DNA from 2 places in the Microbacterium luteum genome. Region 1 is predicted to be linked to the other one. Evidence: predicted binding sites of a transcription regulator. Region 1 holds the regulator's gene; the other holds the start of a gene.

Region 1 (10,277 bases):
ACGGTCGACCTGCACACCCGCGAGGCCGAGACCCTGGATGAAGCGGTTGTAGGTCATGCCGTGCTGACGGCTGGCTGCGTTGATGCGCTGGATCCACAGACGACGGAAGTCGCCCTTGCGCTTGCGACGGTCGCGGTACGCGTAGACGAGCGAGTGGGTGACCTGCTCCTTCGCCTTGCGGTACAGACGCGAGCGCTGACCCCGGTAACCGGAGGCGCGCTCGAGGATGACGCGACGCTTCTTGTGGGCGTTGACGGCCCGCTTGACTCTAGCCATTTCGTTTCGTTCCTATTCGTGCACGGGCCGCGTCAGCGACCGAGAAGCTTCTTGGCCTGCTTGGTGTCGGCCGTCGACAGCACCTGGTCCTGGTTCAGACGGCGGGTGCGACGGCTCGACTTTCCCTCGAGGTTGTGGCGCATTCCGGCCTGCTGCTTCTTGAGCTTGCCGCTGCCGGTGATCTTGAAGCGCTTCTTGGCACCCGAGTGGGTCTTCTGCTTCGGCATGTTTCTTCCTTCGTGTCTCTTCCCGCTCGGGCGGGAACGGGGTCCCGACGGAGCGGGAGTCTGGGCAGCGTTACTGCGCCGGGGCGGTGTCGCCGTCGGCGCTGGTGCGCGATGCGCGCGAGGCTTCCTTGTTCGCGGCGCGCTGAGCGTTCTGCTCCGCCTTCGCCTCGGACTTGTTCTTGTGCGGGGCGATCACCATCGTCATGTTGCGGCCGTCCTGCGTCGGGTTGACCTCGACGGTGCCGAACTCGGCGACGTCTTCGGCGAACTTGCGGAGCAGTCGCACGCCCTGCTCCGGACGCGACTGCTCGCGCCCGCGGAACAGGATCATGGCCTTCACCTTGTCACCGGCCTGGAGGAAGCCCTCGGCGCGCTTGAGCTTGGTGATGTAGTCGTGCGCCTCGATCTTCAGTCGGAACCGGACCTCCTTGAGGACCGTGTTCGCCTGATTGCGACGCGCCTCCTTGGCCTTCTGCGCAGCCTCGTACTTGAACTTGCCGTAGTCCATGATCTTGACCACGGGCGGCTTGGAGTTGGGCGCGACCTCGACCAGGTCGAGATCCGCCTCCTGAGCCAGACGCTGCGCAACCTCGATGCGGACGACGCCGACCTGCTCGCCGTTGGGGCCGACGAGACGGACCTCAGGCACGCGGATGCGCTCGTTGGTGCGGGGATCGCTGATGCGGAACTCCTCTTCGTGCGGGTGGTGGCCACCGCGACACGGTATGTCGCGGGCGGAAGAGTCCCCATTCCACCCGACGCGGCGTCCGAACGCCGACATCGCGCACCCGTACCTCGGCCGACATGCATGTCTCCGGGTCGACTCCGACATGGTGTCGCCGGAGCGGAGTGCGTGGACCCGGTAGCCTGGAGCGGCAAGCGCGGGTGGGATGTGATCCTCTTTCGTTCCAGAGCACAGTGCTCTGAAGCCCGCTGAAGTCTACCAGAAAGCACCACGTGTCCACGATTCCCCCCGACCACGGCCACGCAGAAGACGAACGTCACGCTCGGTGGGCCTCTCAGGAAGCCGCCGCCGAGTCGGCGACCCGCGACATCGCGGATGTCCCCGCGGTCGAGGTGATCACCACCGCCGCGGTGCATCTGATGAGCGCGGCCGCCGTGAAGGTCGGACTCGCCGACGACCCCGACACGCAGAAGGATCTGGACGAGGCCCGCAAGCTCATCAACGCCCTCGCCGGGCTCATCACCGCCGGCGCCCCCGAGATCAGCGACATGCACGCGCGGTCCCTCCGCGACGGACTGCGCTCGGTGCAACTCGCCTTCCGCGAGGCATCGACGATTCCCGACCCCATCGGCAAGGGGCCGGGCGAGAAATGGACCGGACCGGTCAGCTGAGCGGCTCCGAGCGCACGAGCTTCACGGCGAGCGAGTCCACCAGCACGGCGACGCGGTCATCCGCGGCCCATCGTCTCGCCAGGCGTGCGAGGACGGCATCGAGCTGCGACTGATCGAGTCCGGCAGCCACGTGCAGGCGCACGATCAGCTCGGGCCCCCGTCCACGTGCCTCGGGGTCGCCGGGTTCGAGTGCGAGGTCGATGATGGCCAGCTCCCCGCCGACGCTCTCGTTGAGTCCGGCCGCCACCTCGGGCGAGCGATGACTCGGCTCCCACTGCTGCGACTGGGCGATCGCCCAGACCGCCGGACGACGGATGACGAACTCGGTCTCCGAGCCGGGATCGATGACGATGAGGTCGGTGTCGTCCGCCGATGCCGCCAGTGCGGTCCTGATGCCCTCCGCGGGCACCGGACGCGCCTGCGCATCCCACACCCGCATGGTGTCGACCGACGTGAAGACCGGAAGCACGTGTCGCCCGTCCGGTGCGGCGACCGTGACGATCGACAGCTCCTGCGTCTTGTCGACCGCGAGTCCGTGTGCACCGACCGCGTCGCCGTCACCGTCGCCCTTCTGCGCGATGAGGGGGATCAGCAGACGGGCTCTCCGGTACGCGTCGACGACCTGCACCTCGGAGCCTTCGCCCGCCCGGAAGTCCCGCAGCGCCCGCTCGAGAGCAGGATCAGCACGGCCGTCGTCAGCGGCGTGGGGATTGTCGGAGAAGCGGCGTCCCTCCCACGGGACTCCCGCCGAGTCCGAGCCGCCGTCGGGCTGCGCGGGATCAGCGCCCGGCGACATCCAGCGCCTCAGCGAGGGTGAAGTTCCCCGCATAGAGGGCCTTGCCGACGATCGCACCCTCGACGCCGAGGGGCACGAGCTCTCGGAGAGCGGCGATGTCGTCGAGGCTCGAGATGCCTCCCGACGCCACGACGGGCTTCGGGGTGCGCGTCACCATTTCGCGAAGCAGCTCGGTGTTCGGGCCCTGCAGGGTGCCGTCCTTCGTGACGTCCGTCACGACGTAGCGACTGCATCCGGCTGACTCGAGGCGATCGAGCACCGTCCACAGGTCACCGCCTTCGCGGGTCCAGCCCCGCGCGGCGAGCGTCGTACCACGCACATCCAGGCCGACGGCGATGAGGTCGCCGTAGCGGCCGATCACGTCAGCCGCCCACTCGGGGTTCTCCAGCGCGGCGGTCCCGAGGTTCACGCGCGAGGCGCCGCTTTCGAGAGCCGCCTCCAGCGAGGCATCGTCGCGGATGCCGCCGGACAGCTCGACCTGAACACCGCGCACCGACTTGATCACCTTGCGCATGATGCCGGCATTGCTGCCCCGGCCGAAGGCCGCATCCAGGTCGACGAGATGGATCCACTGCGCCCCCTGGCGCGCCCAGTCGGTCGCGGCGTCGACGGGGTCGCCGTAGTTCGTCTCCGAACCGGCCTCACCCTGCGTGAGTCGAACGGCCTTTCCCCCGGCGACGTCCACCGCGGGAAGCAGAACAAGCTGGGGCGTTGATGCGAAATCGTTCATAGCTCCTCGTGCGTCTCGGCACCGGATCCGGGCGGCCGGGCGCAGGCACGGATTCAGAGGTTAGTCGGCGCCAGCCCGTCGATCCAATTGGCGAGCAGCCGGATGCCGGCCTCCCCCGACTTCTCGGGGTGGAACTGCGTCGCCGAGAGCGGCCCGTTCTCCACGGCGGCAAGGAAGGGCACGCCGTGTTCGCTCCAGGTCAAGACCGGTTCAGCGAGGGGGCGCTGCGTCTGCATCGTCCAGTGCTGGGCGGCGAACGAGTGCACGAAGTAGAACCGCTCGTTCTCGATTCCGCGGAACAGGCGACTGCCGGCCCCCGACGCGACGGTGTTCCATCCCATGTGCGGAAGGACAGGAGCATCCAACTCGGTGACCGCGCCCGGCCACTCGCCCAGTCCCGGAGTGTCCGCGCCCCGCTCCACACCGTGTTCGAAGAGGACCTGCATCCCCACGCAGATCCCCAGCACGGGCCTACCGCCGGCCAGACGTCGTCCGATGAGCTCGTCGCCGCAGCGCGAGCGCAGTGCGGCGACGACCGCCTCGAAGGCGCCGACGCCGGGCACCACGAGTCCGTCCGCGTCTTGGATCAGCCCGCGGTCGGCCGTCAGCCGCGCGTCGGCTCCGGCAGCGACGAGAGCCTTGACCGCGGAATGGACGTTCCCGGATCCGTAGTCGAGAACGGCGACGAGGGGCCGGTCGGTCACAGGGCGCCCTTCGTGCTCGGCACGCCGTCGACGAGTGGATCGAGCGCTTTCGCCTGGCGGAAGGCACGCGCGAATGCCTTGTATTCCGCCTCGGCGATGTGGTGAGGGTCCCGGCCGCCCAGCACCCTTACGTGGACGGTCAGCGCCGCCTGGAAGGACAGCGCCTCGAAGGTGTGGCGCACCAACGACCCCGTGAAGTGGCCGCCGATGAGGTGGTGTTCGAAACCGGCCGGCTCGCCCGTGTGCACGAGGTAGGGCCGCCCACTGATGTCGACCACTGCCTGGGCGAGGGCTTCGTCGAGCGGGACGAGCGCATCCCCGTAGCGGCTGATGCCGGCCTTGTCGCCGAGAGCCTGCCGGATCGCCTGCCCGAGCACGATCGCGACGTCTTCGACCGTGTGGTGTGCGTCGATGTCGGTGTCGCCCGACGCGCGAACCGTGAGGTCGGTGAGCGAGTGCTTCGCGAACGCGGTCAGCATGTGGTCGTAGAACGGCACCGACGTGTCGATGCTGCTGCGCCCCGTGCCGTCGAGGTCGAGCTGGAGCTCGACCGTCGACTCGCTGGTCGATCGGGTGAGCGAGGCGGTGCGGGTCATGACGTCGATCCTAACGACGCCAGCGCATCCAGGAACGCGGTCGTCTCCGCCTCTGTTCCTGCCGTGACGCGGAGGTGGTGCGGGATGCCCACGTCCCTGATGAGGATGCCGCGGTCGTAGAGGGCACCGAACGTCGCCGCCGGGTCCTCGACTCCCCCGAACAGGACGAAGTTCGTCCACGACGGGTGCGGCTGGTAGCCGAGCGCCTCGAGGGTGGCGGAGATGCGGTCGCGCTGCGCGACGATCTCGTCGACCATGCCGAGCATGACCGGCGCGTGACGCAGCGCCGCGAGCGCGGCGGCCTGCGTGATGGCACTCAGGTGGTACGGCAGGCGCACCAGACGCAGAGCGTCCACGACCGCGGGGTCGGCAGCGAGGTAACCCACGCGAGCTCCGGCGAAGGCGAATGCCTTCGACATCGTGCGCGACACGATCAGTCGCTCGCGCCCGGGGAGCAGGGTGATCGCTGATGGCTCGTCGTGAGGCGCGAACTCCTGGTACGCCTCGTCGACCACGACCATCGCCCGGCTCGCGTCGTAGACCGCTGCGATCACGTCAAGTGGCAGCGGCGTGCCCGTCGGGTTGTTCGGGGCGCACAGGAACACCACATCCGGATCGGCTGCTGCGACCTGGTCGGCCGCCGAATCGGCGGTCACCGAGAAGTCGTCTTCGCGCGTTCCCGCGACCCAGGCAGCACCGGTCGCTCGCGTCAGCAGCGGGTACATCGAGTAGGTGGGCGCGAAGCCGAACGCCGTCCTCCCCGGTCCAGCGAAGGCCTGGAGCACGTGCTGAAGCACCTCGTTGGAACCGTTGGCGGCCCACATCTGCTCAGGAAGCAGCCCTTCACCCAGGTAATCCGCGAACGCCTCGCGAAGCGGCAGGAACTCGCGATCGGGGTATCGGTTGACGTCCCGAAGCGCCAATGCGATCGCATCGAGGATGTCGGCGGCGATCTCATCCGGCACGGGATGGGTGTTCTCGTTCACGTTCAGCGCAACCGGAAGCGGTGCCTGAGGCGCACCGTACGGAGTCATTCCGCGCAGATCGTCACGGAGAGGAAGGTCGTCGAGGCGAGCGGTCACCCCTCCCATGGTACGGGCGCGCTTCGCCCGGCGGTCTACGGTGCCGTGTCGTAGCGCGCAGGGATGGCCAGCTCCTGACCAGCCGAGACATCGACACCGTCGAGAGCATTCAGGCGCGCGATGTCGTCAACGACGTCTCGAGGATCGCTCTCCGGTGCCACGCGCTCCGCGATCGCCCAGAGCGATTCACCTGCACTCACGACGACCGTGGAGAACGAGGCAGCGTCGCCGGCGTCATCGCGCGACGCGAGCGCGCTGCCGCCACTGATGACCGCGACCGCCACGCATGCGGCGGCGGGCAGTGCCGCCGCGGCGGCAAGAACGCGACGGCCGCGCACGGTCATGCGCAGGCGGGTGCGGTGGTGCGGCGTGATGCTGATCGCGGTCATCTCTCCTCCTTCTCGGCGAGAGGTTCGCATCGCTGAACTCGGCCGGGAGCCGGCGATGCGAACCTCTCTTCCGAAGCTATCTTCGATCTCGTAAGCTGTCAAGCGGGCCGACCGGTGGACTTCTCTCGAACACGACACGCGGAGCGCTTGCAGACCGTGTCGGACGAGGGCGGATACCGTTTCGATGAGCAGAGCCCATCACCGACCTCCGACATTCGAAGGCCGGTGCCCCTCGGACGACGAGGGGTGAGGAGACAGGAGCACGAGATGACCGAGCCGACGAGCCGCGCGCGACCCCAGACACGGCGGCGCCGCAGCCTCAGCGACAAGCAGCTCGCGATCCTCGAAGTGATCCAGCGATCGATCGCACGGCACGGGTACCCGCCGAGCATGCGTGAGATCGGCGACGCGGTCGGGCTGAAGTCGTTGTCGAGCGTGACGCATCAGCTGAATCAGCTGGAGCTGAGCGGCTACCTGCGCCGCGATGCCGGCAAGACTCGCGCGATGGAGGTCCTCATCGACCTCCCCGGCGCGAGCACGGAAAGCCCCGCCGACGCGGCGCCCCCCGTGGGCGATGCCGCGATGGTCCCCCTCGTCGGGCGCATCGCCGCCGGGGTGCCGATCACCGCCGATCAGCAGATCGACGAGGTCTTCCCGCTGCCGAGGCAGCTGGTCGGCAAGGGCGACCTGTTCATGCTCAAGGTGTCCGGCGAGTCGATGATCGACGCGGCCATCTGCGACGGCGACTGGGTCGTAGTGCGCTCGCAGCCGACGGCCGAGAACGGCGACATCGTCGCCGCGATGCTCGACGGGGAGGCGACCGTCAAGACCTTCCGCCAGCGCGACGGTCACGTGTGGCTGCTGCCGCGGAACTCCGCGTTCGAGCCGATCCTCGGGGACGAGGCCGTCGTGCTCGGCAAAGTCGTGGCGGTGATGCGCGCCGTCTGACGGCCGTCTCCTCAGCCGGCCAGCGCACCGCGCGTGCAACAACTCAGGCTGTGCTGGCGATTCTGGTGCCGTGGCGGCATCCCGATGGTGTCTCAGCCTGAGTCGGGTCCGCAGGAGGCCGAGTAGGACGGAACTCGCACGCCGACGCCTCACCTCGCACGAGGCCAGGATCCAGAGAACGGGCGCCAGAATTCGGGGACGAAGGTGTCCGACCGCTTGAGGGCGTCGGAGAACCTGATCTGGGGCACACGTGCGAACGGGGCGGCGTTCCCGCCACAATGGGGCTGACCCGACAAGAGGGAGCCCTCGCCATGGCCACGACAGACATCACCGATCTCCGCGCGGAGATCGAACGGCTGAAAGCGGAGAACGCCGATCTTCGTTCCCAGGCGTCCTCGGATCTCAGCGGAGAAAGACCTGTCTCAGACCGCGCTGGTCACACCGGATGGTGGCGTGCCCTCATCTCGGCCGTCTGCATCGTGCTCGCCGGCATCCTCGTGCCCGTCTCCGTCCTCGGCACGTGGGCGCGCGCGGAACTCGTGAGCGAGGACGCGTTCGTGCAGACCTTCGGTCCCCTCGCGGACGATCCCGATGTGCAGCAGCTGGTGATCGACCAGGCGTCCACCGCCGTGAACGCGGCCGTCGACGTCGAGGGCATCACGAACGACGTCATCGACGGCGTGCAGAGCCTCGATCTTCCGCCCGCCGCGTCGTCGGCGCTCGACCTCCTCCGGCAGCCCGCCGTCCAGGGCGTGCAGGGCCTCATCGACTCGGCGATCACCGGAGTGGTCCAGTCCGACGCCTTTCCCGAGGTGTGGCGAACGGCTCTCGTCGCCAGCCATCGTGCGCTCGTCGCCGCAGCGACGGGCGACGACTCCACCGCGATCGCGATCGACGACACCGGCGCCCTCGGCATCCAGCTCGGCCCCATCATCGAGGAGCTGAAGTCACGACTGGCCGCGCAGGGTTTCGGCTTCGTCACCTCCATCCCGGCGATCGATCAGACCATCGTCATCGTCCAGGCCGATGGCCTGCTTCTGGTGGGCACCGTCTACAACCTCGCCGTCACAGCGGGCTACTGGATCCCCTTCGTAGCCCTCGGCCTCGCCGCCGTCGGGGTGCTGATCGCGCGCCGACGGTCGACGGCCGTGCTCGGGGTCGGCGTCGCCATCACGATCGGCGCAGGTCTGCTCGCGGTAGCCCTCGCGAGCGCGGGAGCCGTCCTCAGCCTCAACGCACCCGGTCTGGGCATCCCCGCTCGCACTCTGGAGTCGATCTACGACACGGTGATCGGCGCCGTCCGCGATACGGCGGTCGTCCTGACCTTCCTCGGCATCGTCGTCGCCGTGGCGGCGTGGCTGAGCGGCCGTTGGGCGCCGGCGCGGCGCATCCGCTCCGTGGCCGGCTCGCTCACCGCGTCGGCGCGATCGGGACTGCGCAGTCGAGGGCTCGACACGGGCGCCTTCGGGGACGCGATGCATCGCCAGCGCGTGCTCGTGCGCGTCGTCATCCTCGTGCTCGCCGTGCTCGTGCTGTTCGCGCTGCGGCCCCTGACTTTCGGCGACATCGCCCTGGTCATCGTCCTCGCCCTCGCCGTGTGGCTCGTCACCGCCCTGCTCGAGAGATCACCGTCTGATGGCCAGGCGGCCATCGACGCCGACGACGTCCTCGAGGCGGAACCGACGGCCGACGTGGACACGGCGGCCGATGTGGAAAGCGACACGGCGGTCCTTCCCGGCAACGCACCCACACAGCCGTTGCGCTGAGCCCGCAGGGAGGTCACCGCGTCGTACGGTGGGACGGTGACCTCCGAACTCCCCTACGGCTCCTGGCCCTCTCCCATCACCGCCGAGGCGGCCTCCGCGGCGTCGCCCCGGATCGACGGAGCTCGTTTCGTCGGGGAGGACGTGTGGTGGGGCGAGCCCGTTCCGGCCGAAGCCGGTCGCGTCGCCGTACGCCACCGCGGCGACGACGGCGACGTTGAGGATGTGTTGCCCACCCCCTGGAACGCGCGAAGCACCGTGCACGAGTACGGCGGCGGCGCGTGGACCGCCGACGAAGCCGGAACGCTGTTCTTCGTCGAGAAGACGGATCAGCGCGTGTACTCCGTCGTCGACGGGACCGTGCGTCCTCTCACTCCCGTGGCAGGCCACGCGCGCCACGGCGGCCTGGAGTGGCGCGACGGCGTTCTGCTCGCCGTCCGCGAGGAGCACGATCCCGGGCTGACCGTCCCCCGCCGCGCGATCGTCCGCATTCCGGTGGACGGATCAGCCGCGGACGACGACGCCGCGATCGTCGTGCTGGTGAGAGGGAGCGACTTCGTCGCACAGCCCGCGCTCTCCCCCGACGGAACCCACCTCGCCTGGGTGGCCTGGAACCATCCGAACATGCCCTGGGAACGCGCCGAGGTGCGCGTCGGACGCATCGAGGACGGCACTGTAGGCGAATGGACGGCTCCCGTCACCGGCGACCGCTCCGTCCTTCAGCCGCGCTGGCTGGACGAGCAGACCCTGCTGTACCTCGACGACGCGTCCGGTCGGTGGAATCTCATGCGGTGGCGGCTCGGGGACGAGGCCCCGGTCGCTTCGTTCGCCCCCGCCGACGCCGACACCGGAGGCGGACTGTGGGTGCTCGGCCTGTCCTGGTACACCGTTGCGGGTGATCACGTCGTGGCGGTTCGCACGGACGGCGCAGATCACGTGGTGGCGGTCGATCCCGAGACCGGGGCGACCGCGCCGCTGCCGGTCCCTGTCGTCTCGGGGGTCGTGATCGAGGACGCTCGGGGGACGCGGGCGCTCGTCTCCGGCGCGGTGCCCGGAGGTGGGACAGGCGTCTGGAGCGTCGACGCGTCGGACGGGACGATCACCGCGGTGCGCGAATCATCCGCGCCGTGGGCGGACGAATGGACGCCGCGGGCCACGGCTGTCACGGTGGACGGTCCGTCGGGTCCCGTACACGCGTTCGCGTACCCGCCCACCAACCCGGACGTCACCGCCGCCGACGGTGAACGGCCCCCGTACGTCGTCTTCGTCCACGGTGGCCCCACCTCGCATGTCGGTCCGGTCGCCTCCTCGCGGGCCACTTATCTCACCAGCCGCGGCATCGGCGTCCTGGATGTGAACTACGGCGGATCGACCGGATACGGGCGTGCCTACCGCGAGCGCCTGCGCGGG
Region 2 (10,277 bases), 770 kb from region 1:
GCTGTCGCTGGCGGACGTGGTCATCCCGATCCCGGGCGCCCGTCGACCCGCGTCCATCACCGACAGTGCCCGGGCGGCCGACCTGCAGCTGAGCGACGACGAGCTCTCCCGATGCTCGGCGGCTGTGGGGCTGGAGGTCTGAGCGGAGGGATGCTGCCGCGGACGTGGGGTTGCAGCAGCATCCCTCACCCGCGCTCACGGGCGAAGGAGCACCTTGCCCACACGGCCGGCCTCACCGCTCGCGCGCACCGCGTCGGTGATGTCGTCGAGAGCGTGGACGGATGACACCGGCAGGTTGATCGTGCCGTCGGCCAGACGTGCGCGCAGTTCCGCGGCGAGTTCACCGCGGCGCGCGGGGGTGACGCGGGGACGGGCGCCCCAGAATCCCCGCACCCTGGTCCGGCGGAACAGCACGTCACCGACGGCGAGATCGAGCCGGGGCGAAGCCATCGCTCCGAAGACCACGAGCTCGCCGCCCTCGCCGAGCAGCGACAGCACGTCGCCCGCCGCGCTCCCTCCCACGGAATCGACGCCGGCGCGCGGGCTGGCGCCGTCGAGCAGCGCGGCGACGCGCTCGCGCCAGTCGTGGTCATCAGTGGCGACGACGTCGTGGATGCCGGCCGCGGCAAGTTCGTCGACGGCCTCGGCCCGGCGCACGAGGTTGATCACGCGGATGCCGCGACTCGGTGCCAGGCTCGCCACCAGTCGTCCGACGGCGCCGTTGGCGGCGTTCTGCACCATCCACTCGCCTGCCTCGAGCGAGAGGTCGTCGAGGAGCGTGAGCGCCGACATGGGCATCGCGAACATCTGCGCGGCGACCTCATCGGGGATCTCGTCGTCGACGGGAACCGTCGCACGGGCGGGCAGGACGACCTCCTCGGCCCAGACGCCGTGGCCGCTCGCGGTGACACGCTGACCCACCTGTCGGTCTCCGACGTCGGCACCGACGGCATCGATCAGACCCATCGCCTCGGTTCCCGCGCGAGCCGGAAGATCAGGCAGGACGCCGTACTGCCCGCGCACGGTCATGAGGTCGTGATTGTGGATGGCGGCGAGCACGATGCGCACCCGCACCTCTTCCGGGCCCGGTTCGGGCCGGTCGATCTCATCGATGGCGAGCACCTCCTCCGGGGCTCCGAAGGTGCGGTGGATTGCTGCGCGCATGGTGTCTCGCTCTCGTCGGCCGTCTCGGCGCGATTGCGCCGCGCGGTCTTCCAGCGTAGGTCGCCCGTGGGCTCGCAGACGCCGTGATCTTGACGGCATACTTGCTTTTTGCAAGTGTTTGCGTATGAGCCTCTTCATCACGTGCCCCGTCGAGAGCGTCGAACGCTCGACCGCCTTCTACACCGCCCTCGGGTGGACCATGGATCCTGACATGTCCGACCACAACGTGTCGTGCTTCGCGGTCGCGCCAGGGCAGTACGTCGTGCTCGGCAGTCGAGAGATGTACGCGAGTGTGGGCGGCACCGACGACCTGATCGGCGGGGCCGAGACACCGTCGAAAGTGACCGTCTCGTTCGACCTCGGCAGCCGTGAGGCGGTCGACGAACTCACCGAGCGCGCCGGCGCCGCGGGCGGGCGGGTCGGGGACACCGACGACTACCCGTTCATGTATCAGCGCCAGTTCGACGACCCCGACGGATATCACTATTCGCCGTTCTGGATGAAGCCGGAGGCCGGTCCGCAGGAGTGAGCGACCTCGCCGCCGCCCTCGATGTCGTCGGCGCCCGGTGGGCCCTGCTCATCGTGGGCCGGCTCCTCGACGGACCACAGCGCTACGGTGATCTGCAGCGTGACCTCGGAGTGCCCACCAACATCCTCGCCACCCGACTGCGCGAACTCGAACAGGCGGGCGTGCTGACCCGCCTGCCGCTCCGGCACAAGACCCGGGCTTATGCGCTGACCGATCGCGGCCTCGCGCTGCGGGAGAGCATCGACGCTCTCGAGCGGTGGGTGCGACCGTGAATCCTCCCCGACGCGCGCGCCGGGGAGGATTCACGGTGTGGCGTGCTATCGCACCGTGACCGTGACCGGCTTCGATGCGGTCTCGCCGTTGGCGTTGCGGAACACGGCGATCAGCTCGTGGTCGCCGGGCTCCACTCCCTCCAGCTCGACCTGTGCCCGCTGGGCGTCGGGGGTCGACGCGGCGAGCTCGCCGGAGTCGACCACCTCGCCGTCGAGGAGGATGTCGTACGCGTCGGCGTTGGTGCCCCACCGCAGGTTCGCCGTGACGGTGAACTCCCCGTCGCGGTCCCAGTTGTCGTGGGACACGACCGGTGTGCCGGGTGCCGCAGCGTTTACCACGACCGTTGTCGAGCTCGTCTCGGTGATGCCGTGGCTGTTGACGAGCTCGGCGGTGTACTCGTAGGTGCCGTTCGGCTTGCCCTCGAAGCTCACCCCCGTGGTCTGCGACATGCCCTGCGTCGGCTCGAGCACGCGGGTCTCGAACAGGCGGAACACCGTGCCGGGAACACCCCACCAGAGGTTCATCACGACGTCGTAGGTGCCGTCGTGCAGCCCGTAGGCCCACCCGCTGGTGTTGGACAGCGTGCCGCGTCCGGGCGCCGCGTCGTATTCGTCGCCGGAGACGAGCAGCACCGTGCTGGTCTCGGTCGAGACGAAGCCGTCGTTGTTGGTCGCCGTGGCGACGACCTCGGCTTCCTGCCCGTCGCCGGAGATCCCGAGGTCGGCGAGCACGACGTCGCCGGATGCCGGCACATCGACCCCGTCGATGGTCACCGTCACGGACCGCACGCCGCTCTCGGGGTCATCGGCGGTGATCGCGAGTTCGAAGGGCTCGTCCACCGAGACCACGCCCGAGGGCAACCCGCTGATCACCGGCGCCGACTCGTCGGTGTCGGGCGCGCCGACGTACGAGATCGACGGTACGGGTGGCTCGCCCATCCCGGCGCCGATGAAGTACGACGGGTGCGGGGGCTGGTTGTAGGCGGAGTTCTGATTGGCGACCGCCAGGCGATACTGCGAGTCGTGCATCAGGGTGGGGATGCGCGTGTCGGTGACGTCCGTCGTCGTGTAGATGCGGATGCCGGTGCCGTCCTCCAGCCGCACCGCGAGCTCCTCGCGCCAGTCGCCGAACAGGTCGGCCTGGATCACGGGGTTGCCCTTGGTGGTGTTGTTGGTCGACGTGCCCTCGAGGCGCTTGATCTCGACCTCTTCCTGTGCCGCCGGATCCCACGTGGAGATCGTCGGCACGCCCGTCATGGTGTCTTCGTCGTAGTCGTGATCGGTGATCTCGCGCACGACGTCGCCGTTCCACCACGTGACGAAGTTCGCCGCGGGGATGTCGGTGGACAGCACCTCACCGGTCGAGGCGTTCAGCGTGCCGACGGGGGAGTCCCACGCGGCGTTCCCGCCGACGTTCCACGCTTCCGCTCCCGGGGAGGTGGGGTCGATGTCGGCGGCGGCGCCGCGACCGGTGTCGACGGTGCCCTCGTTCGACCAGAGGATCTCGCCGGTCTCGGCGTCGCGCATCGCGGCGATGATGTTGCCGTTGCCACTGGGCGACTCGAAGACGCTGTAGATCTCCTGGCCGGGCCGGTCGATCACGAAGTCGCTCACGTGAAGCGCGTCGCCGTGGAACAGGCGCGAGTTGTACAGCGGCATGCCGTCGTGGTCGATGGTCAGTGCGCCGAAGACGATCTCGTCGAGGCCGTCACGGTCGACGTCGGCGACGGTGAACTGGTGGTTGCCCTGCCCCTCGTATTCCGAGCCGGCTTCGTCGGAGTCGAAGGTCCAGCGCTCGACGAGCTTGCCGTCCACGAGATCCCACGCGACGATCACCGTGCGTGTGTAGTAGCCGCGGCTCATCACCAGCGATGGGTTCTCGCCGTCGAGGTAGGCGACGCCGCCGAGGAAGCGGTCGACGCGGTTGCCGTAGGTGTCGCCCCATGAGCCGACGTTCCCGCGGCCCGGAAGGTAGTCGACGGTGTCGATCGCGGCGCCGGTCTGCCCGTCGAAGACCGTGAGGAACTCCGGGCCGGAGAGTATGTAGCCGCTGCTGTTGCGATAGTCGGCGTCGGCGTCGCCGATGACCGTGCCCTCGCCGTCGACCGTGCCGTCGGCCGTCTTCACGGCGACTTCCGCTCGTCCGTCGCTGTCGTAGTCGAAGACCTCGAGCTGCGTGTAGTGCGCGCCAGCGCGGATGTTGCGCCCGAGGTCGATGCGCCACAGGCTCGTGCCGTCGAACTCGACCGCCTCGATATAGACGTTGCCGGTGTATCCCGGTCGCGAGTTGTCCTGCGCGTTCGACGGGTTCCACAGGAAGACCAGCTCGTACTCGCCATCTCCGTCGACGTCGCCCACGGTGCCGTCGCCCGGCGCGTACGTGGCGGTGCTGCCGTCGGGCATGGTCTGGTCGGCCGGCTTGTCGAGCGGGACGTCGAGGTAGTCCGATGCCCAGACGCCGAACTCGTCGGTGACCGAGACCTCGCGGTCGTCGACCTGGGTTGTGACGAGGTAGGTCGAGTCGGCTGTGCCCTCGACATCGACGAAGTTCGTCGTGTCGGTGAGGGGCGCATCCGTGATCTTCGCGCCGTCGCGGTAGACGTCGAAGCCCATCGCGCGATCGTCGAGGCCGAGCAGGCGCCAGCCGAGGTAGACGCCGTCGTCGGTGGACACGGCGACGGGGGAGCGGTCGAGGTACTCGACGTCGCGCACGAGTGTCGTGGCGATCTCGGTCGAGAGCACCTCCGACTCCTCCGAGGCGCCACCGGCGTTCAGTGCGACGACCTTGTAGAGGTAGGGCCGGGTGGTCAGCACGTCGTCGTCGGTGTAGGCGGGCTCCGAGACCTGACCGATCTCTTCGAAGGGGATGTCGTCGCGCGTCGAGCGGAACACCTTGTAGAGCGCGACGTCGTCGGCGGCATCCCACGTGAGCGTGACCTGGCTGCGGTCGATGGATTCGGTCGTCAGTCCGGTAGGTGCGGCGGGCGGTGCGACGGACTCGTCGATCACCGACACGGCGAGGCGCTCGCCGGGGCGTGACGTGCGCTCGCCCTTGACCGTGGCGACGGCGTAGTCGTAGGTCTCGCCGAGCTCGACGTCGGAGTCGACGAATGTCGGCGATTCCGCGGGATCGGCCGGGGCGCTGACCGTGCCGATCTCGCTCAGGTCGCCGCCGGGTGCCGAGCGATAGAGGGTGTAGCCGGTGGCGCCCTCGACGGGCTGCCAACCGAGGGCGACATTCAACTCGTCGGCGTCGACCGACGAGGCGAGGGTCGAGGGGGCGGCGAGCGGAGTCTGCACGGTGATGCCGTTGATGCGCGCATCGCCGGAGGCGGAGATGTTCAGCTGTCCGTCGGAGACCTCGATCGCGGGGAAGAACTCCTCGTGCACGTCGCCGCTCGAGGTGCGCGGACCCGAGAATGCCGTGCCCTCGATATCGAAGCTGGTGCGGTTGCCGGCGATGAGGTCGCCGGCCCACGTCGTGACTTCATAGGTGCCGTTGGGAACGTCTACGGCGAAGGCCGAACCGTCTCCGATGGTGAAGTCGCGGGCGACCAGGTCGTCGCCGCCGCGGTCGCGGAACGCTCCCGGAGCCGCGGTGAAGCCGTAACCCGTGTCAGCGTCGTATGCCGAGCCCGGGTGGATCGCAATCCAGCCCTCCGGAGTGGGCGAGGAGGACCCACCGAAGTCGAAGCGCAGGTCGATCTCGTCGGCGGCGGATGCGGGGGAAGCCGCGAGGGCGCCGGAGGCGACGATCGCACCTCCGGCGACGGCGGCGATGGTTGTTCTCAGTCGTCTGGGGCGACGTGGATCGGGCACTGAATCTCCTTCGAAACGGTGACTTCCGGAGGAGCGTCGGTGCTCCTCCCCACGCCGCACCTGCGGGAAAGCGTTTGCTGACGCGGTTCATCCATTGTCACGCCACCCGAAGGCAAGGTCAAGGAAAGCGTTATCTTTCCCGAACTTTCCCGAAGGGGACCGCTTCGGCGGGTCAGAACGGCGCCGGATCGAACTCGGCATCGGTGACGAACTGCACGCTGGACACGGGGTGGTCGGGGTAGACCCGTCCGGTGGGGCTTGTCCATTCCAGAACGCCGCCCGGCTTCTGCACGACCGTCCACGGCGTCTGATGTTTCAGGGTGTGATGTCGTCGGCAGAGATGACTGAGATTCGACACGGTGGTCGTGCCCCCGAATTGCCAGTCCAGCGTGTGGTCGAGGTCGCAGACCGCGGCAGGCAGTCGACACCCGGGGAATCGACAGTGCTGATCTCGAACGTCGAGGGTGCGGCGCATTTGACTGGACGCCTGGTATCGGTCGACGCCGAGCACTTCGCCGGAGATGGGATGTGTGAGAATTCGGTCCCATCCGGGAGCGTTTCTTGCGAGCTCCCTGGCCGTATTCGGGTCGATCGGACCGTGTCCGGCGAGAGTGACGGCTTCGAACGGGTCGTCAGCCGGGGAGTCGAGGAGCGTGAGCACGGGGATGGTGACCCGCACGTGCGCCTGGATCGCGCCCAGTCCGGTCGCGGTCGTGCCGATGTGTGCGTCGGGGGCTGCCGTGAGGAGCATGTCGGCGAGAAGATCGACCCGGATGGCGTCGAGCACACGGCGGGCGGCGAGGAGCTCGTCGAGGTGGGCCTCCGCCCGGTCGACCGCGCTCTGTTCGTTCCGCTCGGTTTTCGCTCCCGATCCCGTCGGCTCGGCCCCATTTCTCGATTCCGCGCGCTCGGCCTTCACTGCGGCCTGCACGGCGTCACGGGCATTGCGGATGGCCTCGGCATCGGCCTCGGCGACATCGCGAGCCATGCGGGTGAGGCGGTCGTGGACGCCGTGGATGATCACGGCCGGCCCCGTCACCTGCAGTTCGGCCATGCCGTCGTCGAGATCGTGGACCTGAACCGAGCGGGTCGCGGCGGCTTTCGCGTGGCGCTCGCGGATCGTCTCGTTGAGGAACCACTGCGCTCGTCGCCTGGCGATCGGCCGCAGGCGTGACGCGGACTCGGCCTCGGCGTATCCGAGCACGCTGTTCTCGTACTCGGCGGCGAGCTCGGGGTGCTCGATGCGGTCGCCCGCCTCGACGATGACGCGCGCGTGTGCGAGCGAGATGCGGCCGGCCCCGAGTGAGCGCACCGTCTCGGGGAACATCTCGACCATCCGCGCGGCCTCGCCGATCTGACGCTGCACGGTGCGGTCGGACACCCGAAGGGCGGTCGCGAGTTCAGCGGCGACGGAGCGCCGGGGGAGGTCGGCGGTGGACATGTTCTCTTCTGCGGCCGCCCACGCGTCTGCGATCTCGCCCGCGTGTGCGAGCGCACGGGCCTCGCGCGCCTGGAGCTGGGCGATCTGACGCCGGATGTCGACGACCTCGGTGACCACCGGCGCCAGTCGCGCGGCGGCGACCTGGTCGGGTGCGGTGGCTGTTTCGGTCATGACGTCATCGTCTCACCGACCTCGGACATTGCTTCGAAAGTATCGGTTGGTGCAGTTCACGCAGCGCGCTCGAAATGAGATCGGTCTGAGCCGTGAGTCGCAGCTATCGCTCCACTCGTGCCCGTACCCGCTCGTGTGTGGCTGCGGCGAACGACACCAGCCGAATCTCCTCCAGGCCGGTGTCGGCGCGAGAGATGGTCTCGACGGCGGCGTCGATGGCATCATCCAGTGGCCACGCATAGATGCCGGCGCTGATCAGCGGGAAGGCGATGCTCGTGGCGCCGAGTTCTTCGGCGACCTCGAGGGATCGTCGATAGCAGGACTCCAGAAGGCGCCGGTCGCGCTCCCCGGCGGCGTGGTTGGGTCCGACGGTATGAATGACCCATCGCGCAGGAAGGTCGCCGGCGGTCGTCCATCCCGCATCCCCGGTGTCGAGACCGCGTGGGAAGCGGGCGATGCAGTCGTCGAGGATCGCCCGACCGCCGGCGCGGTGGATCGCTCCGTCGACGCCGCCGCCTCCGCGCATGGCGCGGTTGGCGGCGTTCACGACTGCGTCGACCTGCTGCGCGGTGATGTCGCCGTGGAGAGTGGTGATGAGGGTCATGTCGTCATGGTGCCTTGCGCCGCAGTCGTTCAGAACCCCTTGCGCTCGACAGATGCGGCGGGGCGAAGGCGAGAATGGAGGGATGGATTCGCCCGCCGACTTCATCGACCGCACGCTGCGGGCCGAGGCGACGGAGTGGCGCACGTGGGCGGACGGCGACGCGTCGGTCGGCGGGCTGCGCGTCTACGGCGCATCGGTGGGGGCGGTGCGCGGCACCGTTCGTGACGCGCTCCGCCGATACGGCGACCTGCAGCATGATGAGGTGACTGCCGTCGCGTCTGAACTGTGGTCGGTGCCCGTCCTCGAGCGCCGGCTGGCAACGATCGTGCTGCTGCAGCGATACGTCGAGTCGCTCACCGGCAACGACCTCACCCGCATCGAGGGGTTCCTTCGCGATGCGCGCGTCGCCGACCTCATCGAGCCGCTCACGGTCGATGTGGTGCGTCCGCTGCTCGCTCGGCTTCGGGGCGCTGAGGCCGATCGCGCCAGACGGATCGTGGCTCGATGGGCGTCATCCGATGCGCAGAGCCTCCAAACCGCCGCCGCTCTGCTGTAGCGCAGAAGCACGTCGTGATCCTCGCGGGGACGCGGCATGCCGCGCTGAGCGGCGAACGCCGTTGGAACCGCGAACGCCGCTGTCAGATCAGCCCCACCATGCTGTACGCCGCCACGAAGGCGACCGCCACGACCGCCGTGCCGCCGACCGCGACCACGACGGGTAGGGCTCCACGGATACGACCCCACAGCATCACCCCGAGCAACACCACTCCGATGATCCCGATGACGATCCAGTACACCGGGCTCGTGGTCTCGCCGACCACCGTGAGTCCATAGGCAGCCTCGCCCATTCCGACTCCCGCGAGCGCGGCCGTACCGAGCGCGGCGCGCAGCCCGCGCGCGCGCAGCCAGCACGCGGCGACGCCGACGAACGGTCCGACGACGAGGCCGATCACCGAGAACATCAGCGGGTCATACGCGTAGCCGCGCATCGTCGACACGATCGCGTACCCGACGGTGAGCAGCACGAAGCTCACCGCCCCGAGCGCGGCGGACAGCCACCAGGGCACTCGAGCCCCGTAGACCAGCGCGGCGGTGATGACGGTCCAGCCGCTCGCCGAGTTCGCGAACGACACGAACCACTCGGGCAGGAACGCCTGCGCGAACGCCGTCGCGCCGCCGAGCACCAGGCTCGCCGCGAGCACCGCGGCTGAGGCGAGCGCCACGCTCGTCATCGATCTTGTCCGCGCCTGCGCGGTCGCCGCTTGCGCCACTCGGACACTCTATGTGCCCGAGGTGACAGGCCACCGACCGTCGGTCGCCTCATCCCCCCGACCCGCTCGCCACCGCCCGTGATGACGCCATCAACCGTCTTGTTCCGTCGCTGGTCGAGTCAGCCCAGACGTTCGAGGGGGTTGGCCGCGAGCTTGACGATGAGGCCGCCGTCGACGAGTCGTTTCGCGGCTGTATCGGGTTTTCGTGATGCCTGGTCGCTCAGGCATGAGCCGAACTCCGCGGCGAGCGTTCCTCGCGGGTGGGCGGCAAGCACTTCGCGTCGGAAGACTTCCAACAGAGCATCCGGCCTCGCGCCGGAGATGTCCAGACCCGTGGCGATCTCGAGCAGGTGGCCCTCGGCGTCCAACGCCGGATCGACACCCGGCCAGTTGTGGCGCACGATCACCTCGAGCACCCGATTGCGCCGGTGCGCCGGCCAGCCTGCTCCCGCGGTGAGCGCGACACCGACGTGCCCGCCGGCGTGCTCGTAGGAGATTGTGTGGTTATCGAACTCCGTCGCGATGCCGATGTCGTGCAGCACGGCAGACACATACAGCAGCTCGTGGTCGATGTCGGTGATGCCGTCGACCCGCGCGAAGGCCTCGGCCCAGAGCCACGAGCGCAGTGCGTGAGCGGTGATCGCGGGGGATTGGTACTGCGTGGCGAGCTCGAGGGCACCGCGTGCCGCCAGTGTGTCGGGCACAGTGAAGTCCGCGATGCGCATGCATACATCCTGCGGGCGCGTGGGGACCCCCGACACAGCCCGGTGCGACAGCGACCGTCCGAAAACAGCCATCCCGTTGCGGGCAGGGAGGAGCGGCGCGTCGACGTGGAGTGAACCGAGCCGGCCGTCCCGGCGGTCACTCGTTGCGGCCGCGACGCTCGATGCCGTCGAGCACGATCTCGAGTCCCGCTTCGAACGAGTCGCGGAAATCGTATCCGGGCTGCATGACGTGCTCGCTCGTGAAGCGCACCAGCGAAGGGTATGCCTCGGGCGAGAGCGGC

Evidence for each region. The regulator LexA, encoded in region 1, represses DNA repair genes until DNA is damaged. The targets are predictions, from matches to a motif close to TCGAACANNTGTTCGA.
Region 2: IM777_RS06900 (HNH endonuclease signature motif containing protein) is a predicted target of LexA. The motif match lies at 7,418-7,433, and genes of this name have one in related genera.

The regions. Positions count from the first base shown of each region.
Region 1 is NZ_CP063814.1:2,185,652-2,195,928, forward strand. It holds gene rplT (50S ribosomal protein L20) at 1-276, opposite strand, end outside; gene rpmI (50S ribosomal protein L35) at 309-503, opposite strand; gene infC (translation initiation factor IF-3) at 574-1,152, opposite strand; gene IM777_RS10920 (DUF1844 domain-containing protein) at 1,461-1,859, shown strand; gene IM777_RS10925 (SseB family protein) at 1,852-2,655, opposite strand; gene priA (bifunctional 1-(5-phosphoribosyl)-5-((5-phosphoribosylamino)methylideneamino)imidazole-4-carboxamide isomerase/phosphoribosylanthranilate isomerase PriA) at 2,639-3,385, opposite strand; gene hisH (imidazole glycerol phosphate synthase subunit HisH) at 3,439-4,089, opposite strand; gene hisB (imidazoleglycerol-phosphate dehydratase HisB) at 4,086-4,685, opposite strand; gene IM777_RS10945 (histidinol-phosphate transaminase) at 4,682-5,776, opposite strand; gene IM777_RS10950 (LysM peptidoglycan-binding domain-containing protein) at 5,803-6,156, opposite strand; gene lexA (transcriptional repressor LexA) at 6,424-7,104, shown strand; gene IM777_RS10960 (hypothetical protein) at 7,416-8,870, shown strand; gene IM777_RS10965 (S9 family peptidase) at 8,907-10,277, shown strand, end outside.
Region 2 is NZ_CP063814.1:1,411,989-1,422,265, forward strand. It holds gene IM777_RS06875 (aldo/keto reductase) at 1-142, shown strand, start outside; gene IM777_RS06880 (zinc-binding dehydrogenase) at 196-1,164, opposite strand; gene IM777_RS06885 (VOC family protein) at 1,289-1,693, shown strand; gene IM777_RS06890 (winged helix-turn-helix transcriptional regulator) at 1,690-1,965, shown strand; gene IM777_RS06895 (rhamnogalacturonan lyase family protein) at 2,011-5,784, opposite strand; gene IM777_RS06900 (HNH endonuclease signature motif containing protein) at 5,957-7,396, opposite strand; gene IM777_RS06905 (O-acetyl-ADP-ribose deacetylase) at 7,500-8,000, opposite strand; gene IM777_RS06910 (DNA alkylation repair protein) at 8,083-8,556, shown strand; gene IM777_RS06915 (DUF6518 family protein) at 8,639-9,232, opposite strand; gene IM777_RS06920 (HD domain-containing protein) at 9,391-9,996, opposite strand; gene IM777_RS06925 (TetR/AcrR family transcriptional regulator) at 10,133-10,277, opposite strand, start outside.